Regions from separate parts of the Streptomyces sp. NPDC048473 genome, predicted to be linked through region 1. Evidence: riboswitches for the same ligand, from Rfam matches in the RefSeq annotation. Region 1 holds a riboswitch; the other holds the start of a gene.
What was found. Region 1 has a riboswitch for cyclic di-AMP ahead of ACGFU7_RS33220 (M23 family metallopeptidase). Riboswitches for the same ligand answer to the same signal wherever they lie in the genome.
Positions count from the first base shown of each region.

Region 2: another riboswitch for cyclic di-AMP. It lies ahead of ACGFU7_RS45240 (peptidoglycan DD-metalloendopeptidase family protein); the one in region 1 lies ahead of ACGFU7_RS33220 (M23 family metallopeptidase).

Region 1 is NZ_JBICXE010000028.1:23,179-27,385, reverse strand. Features, by position in the region: tRNA gene ACGFU7_RS33230 (tRNA-Met) at 84-157, shown strand; gene ACGFU7_RS33225 (PP2C family protein-serine/threonine phosphatase) at 403-1,563, shown strand; cyclic di-AMP (ydaO/yuaA leader) riboswitch at 1,937-2,089, shown strand; gene ACGFU7_RS33220 (M23 family metallopeptidase) at 2,101-3,294, shown strand; gene ACGFU7_RS33215 (aldo/keto reductase) at 3,470-4,207, shown strand, end outside.
Region 2 is NZ_JBICXE010000085.1:5,374-9,580, forward strand. Features, by position in the region: gene ACGFU7_RS45235 (alpha-galactosidase) at 98-2,194, shown strand; cyclic di-AMP (ydaO/yuaA leader) riboswitch at 2,487-2,645, shown strand; gene ACGFU7_RS45240 (peptidoglycan DD-metalloendopeptidase family protein) at 2,651-3,622, shown strand; gene ACGFU7_RS45245 (SGNH/GDSL hydrolase family protein) at 3,812-4,207, shown strand, end outside.

The sequences.
Region 1 (4,207 bases):
GCGCCCGGACCGGGCGCCGAGTGGCCATGATTCGCCGAGTGGTCATGAGCGCGCCGGACATGCCGTAGAGTTGTGTTTACCGACGCGGGGTGGAGCAGCTCGGTAGCTCGCTGGGCTCATAACCCAGAGGTCGCAGGTTCAAATCCTGTCCCCGCTACTGAATAATCAGGCCCGGCACGCATGCAGCGTGCCGGGCCTGATTCATTTCCGCGTCGCGTTCCGGGACGTGGGACGGCCGGCCTGCGGGCCCACGAAGGAGCAGGTCCGGGCGGTGTGTGAGCTGTACCACGCACGTACCCCCATTGGCCGACGAGGAGTCGCCGCACGGCTCCGCTCCGGCGAGCCTGGGGGTGGGGCGCGGTACCGTCCGCAGCCGCGCGCGTACCGGGCAGGAGACCACAGGTGTGGAAGCGGCTGAAGCGGCGCGGCAGACATGCCGGGGGTGGCAGCGCCCCTTCCCGGCGGTTCGTCCGCGCGCTGCCCGCCCTGATGATCCTCGGCGGGCTGGTGTTCGATCTCTTCACCCCGCCGGTCTTCACCGCCATTCCGCTGTTCGTGGCGGCGCCGCTGATCGCCGCGCCGTTCTTCTCGCTGTCCAGCACCATCAGTACCGGCATCGCCTCGATGCTGGCCGTCACCGTGCTGCGGCTGTACAGCAACCCGTTGCCGTTGGTCGTGCCGTTGATCGAGCTGCTCACCCTGGCCACCGTCTCGGTCCTCGCGGTCGTGATCAACACGGTCGTGCGGCGCGGCAATGAGCAGCTGGCCTCCGCGCGGGTCATCGCGGAGACCGCCATGCGGGCGGTGCTGCCGAAGCCGTCCGACCGGATCGGCGGGCTGCATGTGGCGGCGCGGTACGAGGCGGCGCAGGCGGACGAGTTCGTCGGCGGCGACCTGTTCGCCGTGACGGACACCCCGCACGGAGTGCGGCTGGTGGTCGGGGACGTACGCGGGAAGGGCCTCGATGCCGTGGAGTCGGTGGCGGTGATCATCGGGGCGTTCCGCGAGGCGGCCGAGCAGGAGCGTTCGCTGGAGGGTGTGGCACAGCGGCTGGAGCGGGCGCTGGCGCGGGAGGGGGCGCGGGGCGGGCTGGATGCGGTCGAGGGCTTCATCACCGCCGTGCTGGCCGAGATCCCGGCCGGGTTGTCCCTGGTGCGGATCGTCAACCGTGGTCACCCCGAGCCGATCCTGCTGCACCCGGACGGGGGGCTGGATGTGCTGGGGCCCACGGTGCCGGCGTTGCCGCTCGGGATGGACCTGGGGGCGTGGCCCGACCGGGCGGACGAGTGGGACCTGCCGGCGGGGACGACCCTGCTGCTCTACACCGACGGTCTCTCCGAGGCACGGAACGCCGAGGGGGTCTTCTACGACCCGGCGGCCCGGCTGCGCGGGCGGATCTTTCCGGGGCCCGAGGAACTGCTGTCCGCGCTGACCGATGACGTACGGCTGCACACGGGTGGCGAGACGACCGACGACATGGCGCTGCTCGCGGTCGTACGTCCCGCGGAGGGACAGCCGGACCGGCGCAGGACCGTGAGGATCGTGACCCTGGAAGAGGCGTGACGGGTGGGGTGGGGCGCTTCGCGCGGCCCGGATGAATTGTTCGGGGCGGATGACTCGTGCGGGTCGGGTGCTTCGTGCGGGTCGGATGACTCGTGCGTGGCCGGGTGCTTCGTGCGGTCCGGACGGCGGCCTCGATCGCGGGATGCCACCGTACGTAACTGAAAGGCGCCGCTCCGCATAACATTTGACGCAACGTCAGAAACCGGGTAATGGCTGAGGGTCGATCAACTCGTCCGATTGCAGCCGGTTCTGTCCCGTAAAGTCCAGGCCAAAGACGTGAACGATCAGTGGGAACAGCTTGGAATCAGGCCCGTGTGTCTATTAACGTTCGATAACGCAGCGCGGTCGTCCCAGCCGTCGTCAGTGGCGGCACCGTGCGCGAGCGCCGAATTCCGCAAGGGAACCGGGGAACCACCTACATGGGGTGAATCGGACACCTGTGTCTCGTGAGAGACAGAGGGGCCCGTAGGAGACCTTCCTGCTCCGAACCCGTCAGCTAACCCGGTAGGCGAGAAGGAAGGAAAGGAGTGCGCCCCCGTGGCGTCCAACAAGCCTGCCCCCGAGGCCCCCTCTCGGTTCAACCCCGAGTTCAGCTCCGACTTCGGCGCTGACTTCGGCTCCGACTACGGAAGCGACTACGGAACCGCCGGGACGGGAACGGCGCTCGGCGCCGATTACGGCACCGAGCCGGGCGGCGACTTCGCCGGTGAGTTCGGCAGCGAATTCCGCGCCGACGGCAACGGTGAGCCCGACAGAAGCTGGGACGAGTGGAACCCCACCGAGGAGTCCGTCCGCCCCGTACGCGGCAAGCACCGCGTCGCCAAGCAGCGCAACGGACTTGCCCGTAGCTCCACGGTGCTCGGGGTCGGCGTCATCGCGGCGGTCGGCGCGGGTGGCATGGCCACCGCGCAGAGCAAGCCGCCGGTCTCCATCTCCCTTCCCGACTCCATCGCGGACAACCTTCCCGACGCCAAGTCCCTTCCCGGCGTGGGCTCCCTGTTCTCCGGCGAGTCCGAAGCCGACAAGGTCGAGGCCGCTGCCGCTGCCGCCCCGCTCACCACCGCCGGCCTCACCACCGCCGAGGCCGAGCAGGGCACGACGGACGCGGGCGAGGCACTCCGCGCCCGCATCCTCCAGCAGGCCGAGCAGCAGCAGGACGCCGCCGACGCCGAGGCCAAGGCGGCCCAGGAGAAGGCGGCCGCGGAGAAGGCCGCCGCCGAGGCCAAGAAGCAGCAGGACGCGGCCGAGGCCAAGGCCGCCGCCGAGAAGAAGAAGGCGGAGGAGGAGGACAAGGCGAAGGCCGAGGCCCTGCGGCTCGCCAAGCTCGCCGCCAGCTACGCCATCCCGACCTCCTCGTACACGATCACCTCGACCTTCGGCGAAGCCGGCTCGATGTGGTCCTCCGGCTACCACACCGGCCTCGACTTCGCGGCGCCTACCGGCACCCCGATCAAGGCCATACACGGCGGCACCATCAAGTCGGCGGGCTGGTCCGGTTCGTACGGCTACCGCACGGTGCTGGAGCTCGAGGACGGTTCGGAGCTGTGGTTCTGCCACCAGTCCTCGATCGACGTCAGCGTCGGCCAGAAGGTCACCACCGGTGAGACCATCGGCCGGGTCGGTGCGACCGGCAACGTCACGGGCCCGCACCTCCACCTGGAGGTCCACACCCCCGACGGTACGGGCATCGACCCGATGGCCTGGCTGCGCGACAAGGGCCTCAACCCCTGATCCGCCGGCCGCCTCCCGGCCCTCGTGATCCGAGCCGGTTCGCCGGCCGTTGAACCCCGGCAGTCCTGACGCTCACCCCCCGACGTCAGGGCTGCCGGTCTGTCGGACAGCGGACCCGCTGGAGCTCGTTGATCCACACGGAATAGCGGGCCCGCCGGAATCCGTTGATCCAGATATGACTTCTCTCCGTAAGCTGGGCTCTTCCGACCTTCAGGTCTTCCCGCTCGCCCTCGGCTGCAACGTCTTCGGCTGGACCGCCGACGAGGCGCAGTCGTTCGCCGTGCTGGACGCTTACGCCGCGGCGGGCGGCAACTTCGTCGACACCGCCGACGCCTACTCCGCCTGGATCCCGGGCAACGAGGGCGGCGAGTCGGAGACCGTCATCGGCAAGTGGCTCGCGGCACGCTCCAACCGTTCCGACATCGTCGTCGCGACCAAGGTCGGCGCCCACCCCTCGTACAAGGGGCTCTCCGCCGCGAACATCAAGGCCGCGGCCGAGGAGTCGCTGCGCCGGCTCGGCACCGACCACATCGACCTGTACTACACGCACTTCGACGACGAGACCGTCCCGGTCGAGGAGATCATCACCGCCCTCGACCAGCTGGTGAAGGAGGGCAAGGTCCGGGAGATCGGCGCCTCCAACATCAGCCCCGAGCGGCTCCAGGCGTCCCTGGACTTCTCGGAGCGCGAGGGGCTGGCCCGTTACGTCGCCCTGCAGCCGCACTACAACCTGGTCTCCCGCGACACGTACGAGGGCGAGCTCCAGGACACGGCCGGTCGGGCCGGGCTCGCCGCCGTCCCGTACTTCGCCCTGGCCTCCGGCTTCCTCACCGGCAAGTACCGTCCGGGTGCTTCGGTGGAGAGCGCGCGGGCCGAGAAGGCCGGTCAGTACCTGGAGTCGGAGCGGGGACAG
Region 2 (4,207 bases), on a different contig from region 1:
CGGCGGTGAATCCGTCCGGTGAATCCCTCGCAAAACCGTTGCCCGACCACCCGGCATTGGTCGATGATGTGCGGAACTGTTGAAATGTGGGGATGCGATGATCGAGACTGGCGACAAGGGCCGGACCTGGCTGCTCACCGGGGCGAGCAGCAGCTACGCACTGCGAGTCACCGGACGGGACGAGCTGGTCCATCTGCACTGGGGGCCACGGATCTCCCTTGCTGCGGCCGAGGCCCTGGCCGCAGCACCGGAGCCACCCGTCAGGGGCTTCGAGTCCCCGCTCGACGGCCGCGAGGAGTACCCCGTGGAGGGCGGTCCCCGGTTCGTCCGCCCGGCCCTCTCGGTACGCACCCCACAGGTCCGCGGCACCGAGTGGGCCTTCGCCGACGCCACGGTCGACGGAGACGAACTCCGTATCGCCTTCACCGACTCCGTGCACCGGCTCGCCCTCACCCTGCACTACCGGATGCGGGACGACTCCGATGTGATCGAGCGCTGGGCCACCGTCGCCCACGCCGGGCCGGACGGTCCGCCGCTGGAACTGCTGCGCGCCGACGCGGCGGCCTGGGCGCTGCCCGCTCGCGACGGCTGGCGGCTGAGCCGGCTGCACGGCCGCTGGGCGGCGGAGTCGCAGCTCGCGCGGGCGGAGCTCACGTACGGCGAGAGCGTCATCTCCAGCAGGCGCGGCCACACCGGGCACCAGTACCTGCCATGGGTCGCACTCGACGCCGACGGCGCGGCGACCGAGGAGAGCGGCGAGGTGTACGGCTGTGCGCTCGGCTGGTCCGGATCGTGGCGGATCTCCGTACAGCGGCTCCCCGACGGGCTCGTACAGATCACCGGTGGCGCCGGCTACGACGACTCGGGGCTGCTGCTGCTCGCGCCGGGGGAGTCGTACGCCACACCCGTCTTCGCCGGTCTGTGGAGCGCGGAGGGGTTCGGCGGGGCGAGCCGGGCCTGGCACGCCTGGCAGCTGGCCCATGTGATCCCGGACGCACAGAGCCTGCGACCGGTTCTCTACAACTCCTGGGAGGCGACCGGCTTCGACGTCTCGCAGGAGCAGCAGCGCGCCCTCGCCGAGCGCGCCGCCGCGATGGGCGTCGAGCTGTTCGTCGTGGACGACGCATGGTTCGGGCAGCGCACCAGCGACCGGGCCGGGCTCGGCGACTGGACACCGAATCCGGACCGCTTTCCCGGTGGGCTCAAGCCACTCGTCGACGAAGTGCATGGACTCGGCATGCAGTTCGGTATCTGGGTCGAGCCGGAAATGGTCAATGCCGACAGCGATCTCTATCGCGCACACCCCGACTGGGTTCAGCACTTCCCCGGGCGGGCACGGACCGAGTTCCGCAATCAACTGGTGCTCAATCTGGCCCGCACCGATGTGCAGGAATATCTCTGGGAGCAACTGGATACACTGCTCTCCAGTGCATCCGTCGACTATGTGAAGTGGGACTTCAACCGCTCCTTCACCGACGCGGGCTGGCCGGGCGAGGAGTATCAGCAGAAGCTATGGATCGAGCATGTGGACGCCCTCTACGCGCTGATCGACCGGCTCCGGGCCGCGCACCCCGGCGTGGCCTTCGAGTCCTGCTCGGGCGGCGGCGGGCGGATCGATCTGGGGATTCTGTCCCGCACGGACCAGGTGTGGACCTCGGACAACACCGACCCGCTCGACCGCCTCACCATCCAGGAGGGCTTCGGTCAGATCCATCCGGCCCGGGTGATGGCCGCCTGGGTCACCGACAGTCCGAATGTCCAGCTCAACGACAGGGTCAGCTCACTGCGCTTCCGTTTCGTGAGCGCGATGGCCGGTGTGCTCGGGGTCGGCGGGGACCTCGCCGAGTGGAGCGAGGAGGAACTGGCCGAGGCGCGGACCTGGGTGGATCTCTATAAGGCGATCCGGCCGGTGGTGCAGCTCGGCGCGCTGTACCGGCTGCGCGCCCCGCGCGACGGACTCAGCGCGGTCCAGTACGTCCACGGGGAGGAGACCGTGGTCCTGATGTGGCTGGAGGCGCAGAGATACGGGGAGCGGCCCCCGGCCCTGCGGCTGCGCGGACTCGACCCCGCAGCGACGTACACCTGCCTGGACACGGGGGCGGTGCACCACGGTTCGGTACTGCTGCATCAGGGGCTGCACACCGGGCTTCGGGGGGATCTCGACGCGCGGGTGCTGAGACTCCGACGCGGATGATGGGCATGACATGTCCGTAATGGGTGCATTTAACCCAATAAGCCCTGCTTGTAGGGGAGATGGTTGCCCACTCGTGAGCGGGATCATATCCGTGACGGTGTGTGCTGGCGGGGCAGTTGGGTATTCCGTGCGCGGCGTGGAATGTCAAGATCCTTAATCCACGGAGTGTGACCGGAATTCCGTGCCGATTTCCGGGCGCGGATTCCGGTACGGAACCAGTGGCTTGTTCTCGCCGTCCCGACTCGCTTACGGTCACCGTCAATCCGGACGGACCGCCTAATCCTGCCGCCGCCCGGAATTCGCACCCACTCATCGTGTGGCAGGAGCGGGGGAACCAGGTAGGCCGCCGATCGGAGAAATCCGGCCGGCTAGGGGTGAAGTCGCGCTCAGCGCGGCCGGGCATCTCCAGCCCGAACCCGACAGCTCACCTCGTAGGCGCCGGAGAGGAAGCACCACATGCCCATATCGGGTAAGCACCGTCGTACGAAGTCCAGCACCATCGCCCGTGGCGTCGCCGCCGCAAGCGCCGGCGGCGCCGTCATCGCACTGCCGCTGCTCGGTGCCACCGGTGCCCACGCCGCGGAGCAGGCCGCCCCTGCCGCCGCCCCGCAGTCGGCCTCCGCCGCCACGCACGCCGCCCCGGCCAAGCCGGCTGCGCAGAAGCAGGCCGCCACTACGACGTACTCCGTCGTCTCCGGCGACTACCTGTCGAAGATCGCCGCCGAGCACAAGGTCAAGGGCGGCTGGCAGAAGCTGTACCAGGACAACCGCAAGGTCGTCGGCGAAGACCCCAGCCTGATCTTCCCGGGCATGAAGCTGACGCTCGGCGGCAAGGCGTGGGGCGACTCCGCGCCCACCGGCGCCGGCACGGGCGCGGCCCTCCCGTCGAAGGCCCCCTCGGTGCCCTCGTCGGTCGTGGAGAAGTCCGCCCCGGCCAAGTCCGCCCCGGCCAAGTCCGCCCCGGCCAAGGCCTCGACGGTCACGGAGTCCAAGACCTCCGCCCCGGCCGACCAGGGCAACAGCTCCGGCTACACCCACCCGGTCCCCGGCAACCACACCACCGGATACCGCGCCTCCGGCTCCAACTGGTCCAGCGGCAGCCACACCGGGATCGACTTCCCCGTCTTCACCGGCACCAGTGTGAAGGCCATCACCTCCGGCACCGTCGTCACCGCCGGCTGGGGTGGCGCGTACGGCAACCAGGTCGTCATCAAGCACGCCGACGGCCACTACTCGCAGTACGGCCACCTGTCCTCGATCTCCGTCTCCGCGGGCCAGAGCGTGAGCACCGGTCAGCAGATCGGCCTCTCCGGCGCCACCGGCAACGTCACAGGACCGCACCTGCACTTCGAGGTCCGCACGGGCCCGGCGTACGGCTCGGACATCGACCCGATCGCCTACCTGGCTTCGCACGGCATCTACGTCTGAGCCGAACGGCCCGGCAGTTGAGCAACAAAGCATGACCTGAGCAACACAGAAGGGGCGGTGCGCGGCGGCGCACCGCCCCTTCTGCTTATTCCCCCTTTACCAAAACCTGACCGGGTGGTCTATCTCACCACCCGTCAACCCCTTATTACGGTCGCGTAGGTCACATTCGGCGGTGCAGGATAAGCGTTTGTGGCAGACGATTCGAGAAAAAATCAACGTGGCGTCATCAACCGACATGGCGTCATCGGGTCGTACGCAGCGATTGGCGACAGCTTCACCGAGGGAGTCGGCGACCCCGGCCCGGACGGAACCTTCGTCGGCTGGGCGGACCGTTTCGCGGTACTTCTCGCGGACCAGCTCCCGGACCCCGATGCGGGGACGAGCACCGAAGGTTCCGCTCACGGGAATTTCAGGTACGCCAATCTCGCCGTACGCGGACGCCTCCTCGACCAGATCGTCGAGGAGCAGGTGCCGCGCGCCAAGGAGCTCGCACCCGACCTGGTGAGCTTCTGCGCGGGTGGCAACGACATCATCAGGCCCGGCACCGACCCCGACGACGTGGCCGAGCGCTTCGAGCGCGCGGTC